Regions from separate parts of the Allobosea sp. 10L417 genome, predicted to be linked through region 1. Evidence: riboswitches for the same ligand, from Rfam matches in the RefSeq annotation. Region 1 holds a riboswitch; each other region holds the start of a gene.
The links. Region 1 has a riboswitch for cobalamin ahead of AC1DE3_RS11625 (CbtB domain-containing protein). Riboswitches for the same ligand answer to the same signal wherever they lie in the genome.
Positions count from the first base shown of each region.

Region 2: another riboswitch for cobalamin. It lies ahead of AC1DE3_RS19280 (ribonucleoside-diphosphate reductase subunit alpha); the one in region 1 lies ahead of AC1DE3_RS11625 (CbtB domain-containing protein).
Region 3: another riboswitch for cobalamin. It lies ahead of AC1DE3_RS08025 (TonB-dependent receptor plug domain-containing protein); the one in region 1 lies ahead of AC1DE3_RS11625 (CbtB domain-containing protein).

Region 1 is NZ_JBFTJP010000003.1:247,055-251,992, forward strand. It holds gene AC1DE3_RS11605 (saccharopine dehydrogenase family protein) at 1-468, shown strand, start outside; gene AC1DE3_RS11610 (aspartate/glutamate racemase family protein) at 465-1,190, shown strand; gene cobO (cob(I)yrinic acid a,c-diamide adenosyltransferase) at 1,480-2,088, opposite strand; gene cobU (bifunctional adenosylcobinamide kinase/adenosylcobinamide-phosphate guanylyltransferase) at 2,088-2,600, opposite strand; cobalamin riboswitch at 2,748-2,933, shown strand; gene AC1DE3_RS11625 (CbtB domain-containing protein) at 2,970-3,146, shown strand; gene AC1DE3_RS11630 (CbtA family protein) at 3,159-3,902, shown strand; gene AC1DE3_RS11635 (DUF1636 family protein) at 3,942-4,331, shown strand; gene cobW (cobalamin biosynthesis protein CobW) at 4,336-4,938, shown strand, end outside.
Region 2 is NZ_JBFTJP010000008.1:54,978-59,915, reverse strand. It holds gene AC1DE3_RS19290 (isocitrate lyase) at 1-910, opposite strand, end outside; gene AC1DE3_RS19285 (short-chain fatty acyl-CoA regulator family protein) at 1,044-2,462, shown strand; cobalamin riboswitch at 2,593-2,794, shown strand; gene AC1DE3_RS19280 (ribonucleoside-diphosphate reductase subunit alpha) at 2,906-4,938, shown strand, end outside.
Region 3 is NZ_JBFTJP010000002.1:381,765-386,702, forward strand. It holds gene AC1DE3_RS08015 (nitrate reductase cytochrome c-type subunit) at 1-102, shown strand, start outside; gene AC1DE3_RS08020 (cytochrome c3 family protein) at 115-828, shown strand; gene AC1DE3_RS08025 (TonB-dependent receptor plug domain-containing protein) at 965-2,905, opposite strand; cobalamin riboswitch at 3,029-3,228, opposite strand; gene AC1DE3_RS08030 (Orn/Lys/Arg family decarboxylase) at 3,467-4,938, shown strand, end outside.

The DNA of each region.
Region 1 (4,938 bases):
CGCGAGCGCCTGGCCGGCAAGGTCGGGAATCTGATCTCGCATACCATCCGCTATCCCGGGCACGCCGAACAGATGGCGTTCCTGCTGGACGAGTTGAAATTGCGCGACCGCGTCTATCTGCTGCGCAATCTCTTCCTCAACGCGCTGCCCGAGATCACCGATGATCGTCTGCTGATCTCGATCACCGCAGCGTCTCGTGACGCGGATGGTGCGCCCCACGAACACTTCCTGCGCGAGGTCGAGCCGCTAGAGATCGGCGACGCCGCGATCGGCGCCATGCGGCGCACCGCTGCCTCCCATGTCGCCGCGGTGCTCGATCTGTTGCGCCTCGGGCAAATAGGCCGCCAAGGCCTCCTTGCGCAGGAGGACATTCCTCTGGATCTCCTGCGCGAAAACCGTTTCCTTGCCTGGTTCTTCGAGACGCCGGCACCTGTCCCCGGTCGCGTTTTGCAGGGAGTGCATCCATGAACGGCTCTGGGTCCGGACGGCTGGGCGCGGTCGTGAACGATCTGAGCATCGGGGTCCTGATGCTCGACACCCATTTTCAACGCCTGCCGGGCGATATCGGCAACGGCCGCACCTGGCCTTTCCCGGTCCAGTTCCGGGTCGTCCGCGGCGCCGATCCCGCGGCCATCGTCCATGGTCGCCCGGAAGAATTCCTCGAGCCCTTCATCGCCGCCGCCCTCGATCTCGTCGCTTGCGGGGTGCGCGGCATTGCTACCAGCTGCGGTTTTCTGGCGCTGCTGCAGCGAGAGCTGGCCGCCGCACTCCCGGTTCCCGTGGCCACGAGCAGCCTGCTGCAGGCACCGTTGATCGAGGCCATGCTGCCCGCCGGCCAGCAAGTCGGCATCCTCACCTTCGCCGCGGAGGCGTTGACGGCGCGCCATCTGGCCGCCGTCGGGGTGCGTCCCGACACTCCCATCGAGGGGCTGCCTCCGGACAGCCTGTTCCGCCAGGTCTATGGCAATCGCGGCGGCGTGTCCGACGTCGCAAAGCTCGAGGAAGAAGTCGTGACAGCCGCCCGCGCGCTGGTCCGCCGCCATCCGAATGTCGGCGCGATCCTCTGCGAATGCACGAATCTTCCGCCGCATTCGGCGGCGGTCGCTGCTGCCACCGGGCGGCCGGTCTTCGACGTCATCGGGTTCGTTGAATGGTTCGGGCATGCGATCGCGCCGCCGCGCTTCCGCTAAGGTTTGACGAGGAGCGCCGCTGGCTTTTGGTCTCGCTATTGATTGAAGTGCTCGCAAGGCGGGACTAGGCATGTCCCTAGGCGCGAGACTGCAGCGGAGATGCGGGGGTCGCGCTCGGCCTTCAGCGATGGCGTCCATCTGCGGGACTACGCAAGTTTCGTGCGGGACCGGGAGGCGGAGATGTGCCGCAGCCTCGGCATCCAGGCTCCGCGGTAGCTTGCGCCACCCCGCGCCGTGTCCCGGCCCTCCGCTGCCATGGGCCAATCGGCGCGCGAGATGGGCCGAGTGACTAAAACTCGATGCCCTGCTGCGCCTTCACGCCGGCGGCGAAGTGGTGCTTCACCAACGTCATCTCGGTGACGAGGTCGGCCGCCTCGATCAACTCCGGCTTGGCGTTGCGGCCGGTGACGACGACGTGCAGGTCTGGGCGGCGAGCGACCAGCGTCGACACGACGTCGGCGAGCGGCAGATAGTCGTAGCGCAGGGCGATGTTGAGCTCATCGAGCACCAGGAGCCGGATTTCGGGGTCGGCCATCAGCTCCCTCGCCTTCGCGAAGGCGCGCTCGGCGGCAGCGATGTCACGGGCCTTGTCCTGCGTTTCCCAGGTGAAGCCCTCGCCCATGCTGTGCCAGGCGACCTGATCGCCGAAGGTTTCCAGCGCCTTGCGCTCGCCGGTCGACCAGGCGCCCTTGATGAATTGCACCACGCCGATGCGCCAGCCATGTCCGAGCGCGCGCAAGATCAGGCCGAAGGCCGCCGTTGACTTGCCCTTGCCGGGGCCGGTGTTGACGATGAGAAGGCCCTTCTCGACGGTCTTGGAAGCGACCTCGGCGTCCTGCACCGCCTTGCGCTTCTCCATCTTGGCCTTGTGGCGGGCGGTGTCTTCGGTGTCGGTCATCATTTCACTCGCATCGGCAATCCGGCGACCATGAAGACCACGCGGCCGGCGCGCGCCGCAAGCGCCTGATGCAGCCGCCCGGCCTCGTCGCGGAAGCGGCGGGCGAGCGCATTCTCCGGGACGATGCCGAGGCCGACCTCGTTGCCGACCAGCACGAGCGGCGCGGAGACGCTTTCGCAGGCGGCGATCAGGGCCTGGCGCGCCGCGGCCGTATCGCGCTCGGCGAGGATGAGGTTGGTCAGCCAGAGCGTCAGGCAATCGACAAGGATGGGCCGGCCGGCCGGACGGACGGCGATGGCCTCGGCGAGATCGAGCGGCGCATCGACGGTCTGCCAGCCCTCCGGGCGGCGTGCGCGATGCTCGGCGATGCGCTCGCGCATCTCGTCGTCATAGGCCTGGGCGGTGGCGATGTAGCTCCAGGGGGCCGGGCAAGCCTCGATCAGCGCCTCGGCATGGCGGCTCTTGCCGGAGCGGGCGCCGCCGAGGACGAGGGTGAGGTGGGGCAATTCCATCGAAAAGTCCTATGCCGTCATGCTCGGGCTCGACCCGAGCATCTCCATCCGAAAGGGCGAGCCTCTTCCTGTACGAGATTCTCGGGTCAAGCCCGAGAATGACGTTTCTGCCACGGCGCACTGCATTGCACAGCGGCACGCCGATAGCTAATGATGGTCCATGACGGTGCCTCCGCAAGGAGGTGAAAAGGGAACGCGGTGAGATACCGCGGCTGCCCCCGCAACTGTAAGCGGGTGTTTCCCGCCATCGGCCACTGGAGCGCTCGCTCCGGGAAGGCGGTGGGGAACATCAGACCCGCGAGCCAGGAGACCTGCCGTCGACCCGCAACGATCCAACCGGCTGCCGGCGGGGCGGCCACGGAGAGCCCCATGAACACCGCTTCGGTTTCCACCACTCAACTCAGCGTCTCGGAACGCGTCAAGGCAGCCGCCGCCGCGCTCGTGATCGGCGTCGCGCTGATCTACACGACCGGCTTCGCGGCCTCGACGAACGTTCACAACGCCGGGCACGATACCCGCCACGGTCTCGCCTTCCCCTGCCACTGAGGGAAAGCATCCATGGTTACGCGTGTTCTCACGGTCAGCATTCTGGCCGGGCTTCTGGCTGGGCTGATCGTCGCCGCCCTCCAGCATGTCACCACCACCCCGCTGATCCTCAAGGCCGAGACCTATGAGGCGGCGTTGCGCCTGCAGGCGCCGACGCTCGCCGCCTTCGACGGCGAGGCGAAGATCATCCTCGCGCATGGCCCCGCTGGCGATGCGCCCGGCCACGACCATGCCGAATGGAAGCCGCAGGACGGCCTCCAGCGCACGCTCTTCACCAGCGCAGTGACGATCGCGACCGCAATCGGCTTCGCCGCGCTGCTGCTCGCGGGAATGATCGCGGCCGGCGATACGATCGACCAACGTAGCGCCCTGGTCTGGGGCGCCTGCGGCTTCCTGGCGCTCGGGCTCGCCCCCGCGATGGGGCTCGCGCCGGAATTGCCGGGCGCGGCTTCCGCAGCGCTGGAGCAGCGGCAGTTCTGGTGGCTGGTCACCGCTATCGCCACGGCGCTTGGGCTCTTCCTGTTCCTGCGCTTCGAGCAGCCCTGGCTCAAGCTGCTGGCCGTCGTCGTGATCCTGCTCCCGCATGTGATCGGCGCCCCGCATCCGGCTGCGCCGGAGAGCAAGGTGCCGGCCGAGGTTGCGGCGCATTTCGCGGCTCTGTCACTCGGCATCCAGGCTGCGCTCTGGCTCGCCACCGCCTTCATGGTCGGCGTGCTCTGGCCCTGGGCCAGCCGGCGCGCCGCGCTCGCGCGCTGAAGGCAGCGGAGCCTCCGGGCTCCGCGCGAAAGGCAAGTCATGTCCGAGGGCGACCTCACTATCCATGTCTGCACCGCCTGCAGGCGGGCGCGCGCCGATCTCCCGGAGGGTTACGACCAGCCGGGGCTGGCGCTCGCGGAGCGTCTCACCGCTCAGCTCGCAGCAAAGGGCAGCACCATCCCGGTGCTGCCTGTCGAATGCCTCGCCGTCTGCAAGCGGCCCTGCACCATCGCGCTCAGCGCCGATGGCAAATGGACCTATCTGATCGGCGACCTCGACACCGACACCCATCTCGACGAGATCGTCGGCGCGGCGGAGGCCTATGCCGCCAGCGCCAACGGCATCGTTCCCTGGAAAGAGCGGCCGCAGTCCTTCCGCAAGGGCGTGGTCGCACGCGTGCCGCCTTTGCCGGCGCGCCAGCAAGGATGACATCATGAACGCTCCGCAAACCACGAACCTGGGCAAGACGCCCTGCACGATCATCACCGGCTTCCTCGGCGCCGGTAAGACGACGCTGGTGCGCCATCTCCTCGAGAATGCGCAGGGCAAGAAGCTCGCCGTGCTCGTCAACGAGTTCGGCGATCTCGGCTTCGACGGCGAGTTCCTGAAGGGCTGCGGCATCGCCGGCTGCAGCGACGAGGACGTGGTCGAGCTGCCGAATGGCTGCATCTGCTGCACCGTCGCCGATGATTTCGTGCCGGCGCTGGAGAAGCTCCTGAACCGGCCGAACCCGCCCGAGCATATCCTGATCGAGACCTCCGGCCTCGCCTTGCCGAAGCCGCTGGTGCAGGCCTTCAACTGGCCTGCAATCCGCGCCCGCGTCACCGTCGACGGCGTCATCGCCGTGGTCGACGGACCGGCCGTGGCCGATGGCCAGTTCGCCGATGATCCCGAGGCGCTCGCGGCGCAGAAGGCGGCCGATGTCTCCGTCGAGCACGACAACCCTCTGGAGGAGGTATTCGAGGACCAGATCCTCTGCGCCGACCTTATCCTGCTCAACAAGAGCGACCTCGTCGACGAGGCCGGCCGCGCACGG
Region 2 (4,938 bases), on a different contig from region 1:
CGCCCGGCTGCTGGCTGACCGGGATCTTCTGGGTGAGGCCGGCGCCGAGACTGTCGGTGCGGGCGACGACGACGCCGTCGGTCACGCCGAGCTCCTCGAAGGCGAGGCGGCAGGCGCGCAGCTTCTCGATGAAGTCCTCGCGCGGCACCGTGACCTTGCCGTCCTGATGGCCGCACTGCTTGGCGTCGGAGACCTGGTTCTCGATCTGCAGGCATGAGGCCCCGGCCCTGATCAGCTCTTTCGCGAGCACATAGGTCGCATGCTCGTTGCCGAAGCCGGCATCGATATCGGCGATGATCGGCACGACATGGGTCTCGAACGCGTCGATGGCCGCGATCGCCTCGGCCTCGGCCTTGGCGTCGCCCGCCTCCCGCGCCGTCTTCAGCGCACGGAACAGGTCGTTCAGCGCGACCTCGTCGGCCTGGCGCAGCGAGACATAGATCTCCTCGATCAGGTCGGCGACCGCCGTCTTCTCATGCATGGATTGGTCCGGCAGGTGGCCGAAGCGGTTGCGCAGGCCGGCGATCATCCAGCCGGAGAGATAGACATACGCGCCCTTGGCCGTGCCGCGCAGCCGCTTGACCGACTTGATCATCTGCTGGGCGTGGAATCCCGACCAGCAGCCAAGCGATTGCGTGAATTGCGATGGGTCGGCGTCGTAGATCGCCATGTCGCGGCGAACCACGCTCGCCATGGCGCGGGCGATGTCGAGATGCGTGTCGAAGCTGTTCTGCTGCCGCAACTGCACGATGTCATCCACCGCGACGCCGCCGGGGCCGAAGCCGGAGGGATAGCGGGCGAGAAGCTCGGCCCTCAGTTCCGAATAGGTTTTGCGCGGAGCCGCCTGCGCCTTGGCGGCGGTGTTCGTCCCGCGATGTCCGGCGACTGGGTCGAAACCGATCACATCCATTGCGAAAGCCCTCTCGTTTGATAAGAATAACTCACACAATATTCGCTATTGCTGCGGCGCAAAATGACTGAAAATGTGAAATAATGCGAATGGCATAGGACGTGTTTGCGAATTTTGCGAATGGAACTTGCCTATGAAGAAGGTCTTTGCGGGCGTCCGCCTCAAGCGCCTGCGCGAAGAGCGCGGCTTGACCCAGCTTGCGCTCGCTCAGGCGCTCGAGGTGTCGCCGAGCTATCTCAACCAGATCGAGAAGAATCTGCGCCCGCTGACCGTCCAGGTGCTGCTGAAGATCAACGCGGTCTTCGGCGTCGACGTCCAGCTCTTCTCGGAAGGGGATGAGGCGCGGATGGTCGCCGACCTGCGCGAGGTCTTCGCCGATCCGGCCAATGGCGATTCCGTGAGTGTCAGCGAGATCCGCGAGGTGGTGGAGAACATGCCCGCGCTCGGCCGGGCGGTCGTCGCGCTGCATCGGCGCTACCGCAACGCGCTGGAGCGGGCCGATGCGATGGCGGGCGAACTCGGGCTCGGCAGCGGCGGCGAGGCGACCTTCCGGGCGCTGATGCCGCATGAGCAGGTGCGGGACTTCTTCTACGCGCACCACAATCATTTTTCCGAACTCGACGAAGCGGCGGAGCGCATCTTCGAAACGGCGGATTTGAAGGTCGGGCAGGTGGCGGAGGGGCTAGCCCGCCGCCTCGATCGCCGGCATGGCGTCCGTATCCAGCTCTCCAATGACATGGCGGGGCAGGCCCAGCGGCGCTATGACCCGAAGGAGCGCCGGCTTCACCTTTCGGCTCTCCTCGATCCCGGACAGCGCGCCTTCCAGATAGCCACGCAGATCGGCTTCCTGGAAATGGAGGAGGCGATAGGGCGGCTGGCCGAGGAGGCTGCGGCCGGGGCGGCGGAGGTGCACGCGCTCGCCCGCATTGGCCTCGCCAATCACTTCGCCGCGGCGCTGCTCATGCCCTATCGCACCTTCCTCGATGCAGCGGAGGCCGAGCGCTACGATATCGACCGCCTCGCCCGGCGTTTCGGCGTCGGCTTCGAATCCGTCTGCCACCGCCTGTCGTCGCTGCAGCGGCCGGGGGCGCCGGGCGTGCCGTTCTTTTTTGTCCGGGTCGACCGGGCCGGCAATATCTCCAAGCGGCAATCCGCGACCGATTTCCACTTCTCGCGGGTAGGCGGAACCTGTCCGCTCTGGAACGTCTACGAAGCCTTCGCGCAGCCCGGGCGCATTCTGACGCAGACCGCGCAGATGCCGGACGGGCGGACCTATCTCTGGATCGCCCGCACCGTGAACGACGCGGTTGGCGGCTACGGCGACATCGGCAAGACCTTCTCGATCGGGCTTGGCTGCGATATCCGCCATGCGAGCCGCCTCGTCTATTCGAAGGGCCTCGATCTGGGCGACCCGAGCGCGGCGACGCCGATCGGCGCCGGCTGCAAGGTCTGCGAACGCTCGAACTGCCCGCAGCGGGCTTTCCCGCCGATCGGCAAGCCGCTCGCCATCGACGAGCGCATGCACGGCTTCGTGCCGTACAACGCCGTGTAAGGCCTTTCATACTGGGCGTGGCGAGGCCTTGGGCTCGCGTTGCGGTATGCCTGCCGGGCCGACGGTGGCGATGATCGAAGGCGCCGAATGAAGGGCATAGCGACCTATTGACACCGGAACAGCGTTGGCCACTAGATCTGGTGGTCGATGGTCTCTCGAATCGCAAGATCGAGAGCTAAGAGGGAAGCCGGTGCGAAGCCGGCGCTGCCCCCGCAACTGTAAGCGGCGAGTTCACGTCCACGATTGAGTCACTGAGACCGCAAGGTCTTGGGAAGACGGGACGAGAGCGCTGACCCGCGAGCCAGGAGACCTGCCGCGACACCATGAACGTCCACGGGCGGGGTGTCCCGGTGGTGCGCTTGGCAGGTCGCGGCCTTGTGGTGCCGCGCGCCTTCTCGACGCAACCGCTCTGGCCTTTGCCCCCAACATTTGGGGTTGATGCCATGTCTCTTTCTCTTGAAGCCGAGCGGCCGGTTGCCGTTTCTCCGGCCGCCGATCCTGTGGTGGCCAAGGCCGCGGCTAGCGAACCCGGCTACCAGGTCATTCGCCGCAACGGCGCAGTGACGCCGTTCGACCCTTCGAAAATCTCGGTCGCGCTGACCAAGGCGTTCCTGGCGGTCGAGGGATCGAACGCCGCCGCTTCGCGTCGCATCCACGAAGCCGTCGCGGAAATGACCGACCAGGTCGTCGCCGGGCTGACCCGTCGCGCCGCGAACGGCCGCACCTTCCATATCGAGGACGTCCAGGATCAGGTGGAGCTCGCGCTGATGCGCGGCGAGCACCACAAGGTCGCTCGCGCCTATGTGCTCTATCGTGAGGAACGCGCGCGCGAGCGAGCCAAGGCGCTGTCTGAAGCGAAGCCTGCTAAGTCGGCCGCACCAGCCTTCCGAATGAAGCTGGCCGATGGCGCGATGGTGCCGCTGGATTCTGCTCGCCTCGACAAGGTGGTGCGCGAGGCCTGCGCCGGTCTCGATGGTGTCGCGGCCGAGCCGATCCTGACGGAAACCCGCCGCAACCTCTATGACGGCATTTCGCTCGACGAGCTGGCGCTGGCGCCGATCCTAGCTGCCCGCACGTTGATCGAGAGCGAGCCGAACTACGCCAAGGTCTCGGCCCGCCTGCTGCTCGACAAACTGCGCCGCGAGGCGCTCACCTTCGTCCAGGGTCATACCGAGCAGGCGACGCAGGAAGAGATGGCCGCCGGCTACGGCGACTATTTCGCGGCCTACCTCAAGACCGGCATCGAGAACGAACTGATCGATCCCGAGCTCGGCCGCTTCGACATTGTCCGTATCGCTACGGCGCTGAAGCCGGAGCGCGACCTGCAATTCGACTACCTCGGCTTCCAGACGCTTTACGACCGCTACTTCCTGCATGTCCGTGGCAACCGCTTCGAGCTGCCGCAGGCCTTCTTTATGCGCGTCGCCATGGGCCTCGCCATCCGCGAGATCGACCGGGAAGCGCGGGCGATCGAGTTCTACGACCTGCTGTCGTCCTTCGATTTCATGGCCTCGACGCCGACCCTGTTCAATTCGGGCACGCTGCGTCCGCAACTCTCCTCCTGCTTCCTGACCACGGTCGCCGACGACCTCGACGGCATCTTCAAGGCAGTGAAGGACAACGCCCTGCTCGCCAAATATTCCGGCGGGCTCGGCAATGACTGGACGCCGGTGCGGGGCTTGGGCGCCCATATCAAGGGCACCAATGGCGAGAGCCAGGGCGTCGTACCGTTCCTCAAGGTTGCCAACGATACAGCCATCGCGGTCAACCAGGGCGGCAAGCGCAAGGGCGCGGTCTGCGCCTATCTCGAGACCTGGCATGTCGATATCGAGGAGTTCCTCGACCTCCGCAAGAACACCGGCGACGACCGCCGCCGCACCCATGACATGAACACGGCGAACTGGATTCCCGACCTGTTCATGCAGCGCGTCGAGGCGGGCGGCGACTGGACGCTGTTCTCGCCCGACGAGGTGCCGGACCTGCACGATCTCTATGGCAAGCCGTTCCGGGAAGCCTACGAGACCTATGAGGCGAAGGCCGCCCGCGGCGAGCTGCGTGTCCATAAGAAGTTGAAGGCCGTCGATCTCTGGCGACGCATGCTGACCATGCTGTTCGAGACCGGCCATCCCTGGATCACCTTCAAGGACGCCTGCAATCTCCGCTCACCACAGCAACATGCCGGAGTGGTGCATTCATCCAATCTTTGCACCGAGATCACCCTCAACACCTCGGCCGACGAGGTCGCGGTCTGCAATCTCGGCTCGGTCAATCTCGCCGCCCACGTCGGCCCCGACGGGCTCGACCAGGCTCGGCTGGCGCGGACCGTGAAGACGGCGATGCGCATGCTCGACAACGTCGTCGACATCAATTTCTACACGATCCCGGAAGCGCGCCGCTCGAACCTGCGCCACCGTCCGGTTGGGCTCGGCATCATGGGCTTCCAGGACGCGCTCCAGACGCTGCGCCTGCCGACGGC
Region 3 (4,938 bases), on a different contig from region 1:
CGGCGCTATTTCTGCACCGCTTGCCATGTCCAGCAGACCGATGTCGCGCCGCTCGTCCAGAACCGGTTCCAGGACGCCAAAGACGTCGGCCGGAAGCCTTAGGCGGGACGGATCATGGCCAGACTCAAATCCTTCTGTCTCTGGTGCTGGAGCGTCGTCGTGCGCTTCTGGCGCATCATCAGCCGGCCGAGCGCCTATCTGCCGCTCGGCTTCCTGACCCTCGGCGGCTTTGTCGGGGGCGTGCTCTTCTGGGGTGGCTTCAACACCGCGCTGGAGATCACCAACACCGAGAAGTTCTGCACCTCCTGCCACGAGATGCGCGACAACGTCTATCAGGAGCTGCAATCGACGGTGCATTTCTCGAACCGCTCGGGCGTGCGCGCGACCTGCCCGGACTGCCATGTGCCGCATAACTGGACGGACAAGATCGCCCGCAAGATGCAGGCCTCCAAGGAGGTCTGGGGCAAGATCTTCGGCACGATCTCGACGCGCGAGAAGTTCCTCAATCACCGGCTCGAGCTCGCCAAGCACGAATGGGCGCGGCTCAAGGCGAACGACTCGCTCGAATGCCGCAACTGCCATTCCTCGGTCGCGATGGACTTCACCAAACAGACGCGCCGTGCGGCCGAGATCCACAGCCGCTTCCTGGTGACCGGCGAGAAGACCTGCATCGACTGCCACAAGGGCATCGCCCATCTGCTGCCGGACATGACCGGCATCGAGCCGGGCTGGAAGGACGCGCCCGAGCTGCAGGGCAAGGGCAGCGCCTCCTGGCACGGGCCTGAATGGGCCGTGCGGACCTATCTGGCGGAGATGGAGAAGCGCTGAATCGACCGGCGCATTCGCGGCAGCCCGCGCCGGGCGTGGCGGTCGCGCGTGTCATCGTCCGGCGCAACGCCGATTGCCATGGCGGCGGAGGCCGTCATGGCAACGCCACGAAAATCGCGCGGGGCGCGGGGCGCGCTCAGCCGCCGATGGCCACCTTGATGCCGCCGAAGGCACCGAGGCCCGGAAACAGGAAGCCGACGGGGTTCTCCCAGCGCTTATCGAAGAGATTGTCGATGCGGCCGAACACGGTGACCTTGTCGGTCGCCTTGTATTCGGCCGCGAGATTGACCAGCGTCGCGCCCTTCGCGTTCATTCGGGCGACCGAGAAGTCGCGATTGCCGTCCACCCAGGAGCCGACGTAGAGCAGCGTCGCCGAGAGCGTGAGCTTGTCGGTCGGCGTCCATGTCGCGGTTGCGCTCGCCTTGTGTCGCGGCCGGCGCAGCAGCTCCTGTCGCGCGATCTCGTCCTTGGCGAGGGTGAAGGTGTAGTCGGCGCGGATGCGGAATTGCGGCGAAATCTCCAGCGCGGCGAAGGCCTCGACGCCCTTGGTTCTGGCCTTTCCGACATTCGCATAGGAATCGAAGGTGGCGTTGGTGACGATCAGGTTGTCGATGTCGTTCTGGAACCACGTCGCACCGAACTGCAGCTTCCGGTCGAAAAGCGGCTGCTCGAAGCCGGCATCCCAGCCGCGGCTTTCTTCCGGATTCAGGTTCGGATTGCCATGGAAATTGAACCCGGGGCGATAGTCGACGAAGAGCTCGTTGAGCGTCGGCGCCTTGAAACCGGTGCCGTAGCTCGCCTTCAGCTTGGTCTCGGTGCCGGGGATGATCAGCGCCGGGGCGATGCGGTAGGTGGTGTGGCCGCCATAGCTGTCGTCGTCGTCGCGTCGGATATTGGCCACCAGAAAGAAGCGGTCCTGGATATTGCCCTGATATTCGAGGAAGCCAGCCTTGTTGCCGTTGGAGGCGACGAGGCCCGTATCCAGGCGCTCGCGCTCGTATTGCAGGCCCATGAGCAGGTTGTGGCCCTTGGCGATCTCGAAATTGCCGCGCCAGTCGAGCTTGGTGCGCTCGCCCAGATTCTCGTTGGGCAGGCCGAGGATGCCGGTCGTTCCGTTCGCCGTCCGCGTTGCCCGGTCCTGGTTGGTGTAGGAGACGCCGAAGGTGTTGACGAAGCGCCCGCCGAACGGGTCCCAGACGACCTCGCCGCGGGTGAAGGCCTGGGCGTAGTTCTGCAGCGAGCGATAGGGCGCAGGCCGGCTCGGGAAGCCGGTGTCGCTGGTGAAACGCAGCTGCCCGTCTTGATAGCGGCCGATCCAGTTGAGTGTCAGCGTGTCGCTGAGCGCAACGCCGACGCGGCCTGAATAGTTGTAATTGTCGAAGGCATTGGGGTTGATGCGCCGGCCCGGCGGGACAAGGTTCGGTGGCGTCACATCGGTCGCGTCCGAGCGGAAGTGGGCGGCGTTGAAGGCGTAGTTGAAGCGGTCGTCGCCGCCGCTGAAGCCCGCAGACTGGTTGAATGTGCCGTGAGAGCCGGCCTCGACGCGTGCCGTTGCCTTTGGTGGACCCTCGCCGCGCTTCGTCGTGATCGAGATCACGCCGCCGAGCGCGTTGGCCCCATAGAGGCCGCTCTGCGGGCCGCGCAGCACCTCGATGCGCTCGATATCGTCCGTCAGCATCGAGCCGAAATCGAAGGAGCGATTGGGAGTCGCGGGGTCGTTGGCCTCGATTCCGTCGATGAGCACCTTGACGTGGTTCGAGTTGGTGCCGCGCATGAAGACCGAGGTCTGCCCGCCCGGCCCGCCGGTCTGCACGATGTTCATGCCGGGCACCGTCGCGAGCGCCTGCGGCAGGGTGCGGCGCTGCTGCTGCTCGATCTCCTTCGCAGTGATGACGGTGACGGAGCTCGCGATCTCGCGCGCCGGGGTCGGCGTCCCCGTGGCGCTGACCACGATCTCGTCGAGCGCGACCGGGCCGGCGTCGCTTTGCGCCAGGGCAGGGGCAGAGCAGGCGAGGGCGAGAAGGGAGGCGGAAAGCAGCAGGCGGCCGCGTCCTGCGGCTGGAGAGAAGACGTTCACGATGGAGACCTCGGGCGGTTGACGTCAGTGGCACGTCACCGCGAACGCGATCTCCCATCGGCCGCGCGGGAGGCGGCAAACAGTCTAATCAGCGATCGGCGCACCCCGTCCGAACGTGTTCGCGTGTGACCACGGTTGACGGCAGGTCTCCTGGCTCGCGGGTCGGTGCCTTCACGCCGCCTTCCCAGGTCCGAGGTCCCAGTGGCGTCTGGCGAAAGGCTCGCCGCTTACAGTTGCGGGGGCAGCCGCGGCATGGGGCAGAAATTCGCCCGCACCGCGTTCCCTTTTGATCCCGTGAAGGAACCGTCGCGGCGACGATTAGGGCGGAAATGCGGCCGCGTCAAACCGGCTTGGCGCTGCAGCGACAGCAGACCACCATCTGCTACAGTCCCCGGCGAGACGGGATCGGGCCAGCCGACGTTCCGGCCGGGGCTGCGCATCTTTGGCCTGAATTCCGGGGAAAGATGGGGCACCGGGACCTCGCTGATGCAGTTGCATCGTTGGTCGCCGGATTGTCGCAAGACTCACTCAGTGTCGTAAGTTCACGCCAGCGGAGACGGCATGGATTATTTCAGGCGCTTCACCTTTCTGTTCGCGACGCCGAATTTCGATGCCGAGGATCTCGAAGGGATCCGCTTCAACCAAATCATCGAGGAGATCGAGCGCTCGGGCTTCGAGGTCGTCAAGGCGCGCAAGCTCGAAGATGCCGAGATCGCGGTCCAGACCGATGCCGCCATCGGCTGCATGGTGGTCGACTGGGGCAAGAAGGGTCTTGAGGGCAAGACTGCCGCGCTGATCAATCTGATGCGCCGGCGCGGCCTCGATTTTCCGATCATCCTGCTCATCCGCCGCAAGCGCTTCGAGGACGTACCGGTCGAGGTGCTCGATTTCATCGACGGCTATATCTTCCTCTCGGAGGAGACCCCGCCCTTCATCGCCAAGAGCCTGATCAGCCGTCTCAAGCAATATGCCGAGACGCTGAAGACGCCGTTCTTCGGCGCGCTCGTCGATTATGCCGAGGAAGGCAACCATCTCTGGACCTGCCCGGGACACAATGGCGGCGTCTTCTACAGCCGTAGCCCGATCGGACGCGTCTTCATGGAGCATCTCGGCGAGGCTGTGTTCCGCGACGACCTCGACAATTCCGTGCTCGATCTCGGCGACCTGCTGACCCATGAGGGGCCGGCCCTGAAGGCGCAGAAGGAAGCGGCGCAAATTTTCGGGGCGGAGAAGACCTATTTCGTCCTGAACGGCACCTCGACCTCCAACAAGGTCGCGCTCGCCGCGCTGGTTTCGGACGGCGACCTCGTGCTGTTCGACCGGAACAACCACAAGGCGGCTCATCACGGCGCGCTGCTGATCGCCGGGGGCATTCCGGTCTATATCCCGACCGCGCGCAACGCCTGGGGGCTGATCGGCCCGATGCTCTGGGAGAGCTTCGACGAGGAGGCGCTGCGCGAGCGCATCCGCACCAATCCGCTTATCAAGGACCCGGACGCCTGGAGGAAGCCGCGCCCGTTCCGGGTCGCAGTGGTGGAACAGTGCACCTATGACGGCACGATCCACAGCGCGCAGATGATCCTCGACCGGATCGGCCACCTCTGCGACTACATCCTCTTCGACGAAGCCTGGGCCGGCTTCATGAAGTTCCATCCGCTCTATGCGGGCCGCTTCGCCATGGGCCTCTCCGGCCTCGGCCCGGAGTCCCCCGGCATCATCGCGACCCAGTCGACGCACAAGCAGCTCGCGAGCTTCAGCCAGGCGTCCCAGATCCACATGAAGGATCGGCATATCAGGGGCCAGAAGCGGCGCGTCGAGCACCGGCGCTTCAACGAGAGCTTCATGCAATATGCCTCGACCTCGCCGTTCTATCCGCTGTTCGCCTCGCTCGACGTCGGCGCGCAGATGATGAAGGGCCGTTCCGGAGAGGTGCTCTGGGACGACACGATCCGGCTCGGCATCGAGCTCCGCAAGAAGATCCGGGCGGTCAGGCGCGAATTCGAGGAGAAGGAGACGAGGCCCGAGCGGCGCTG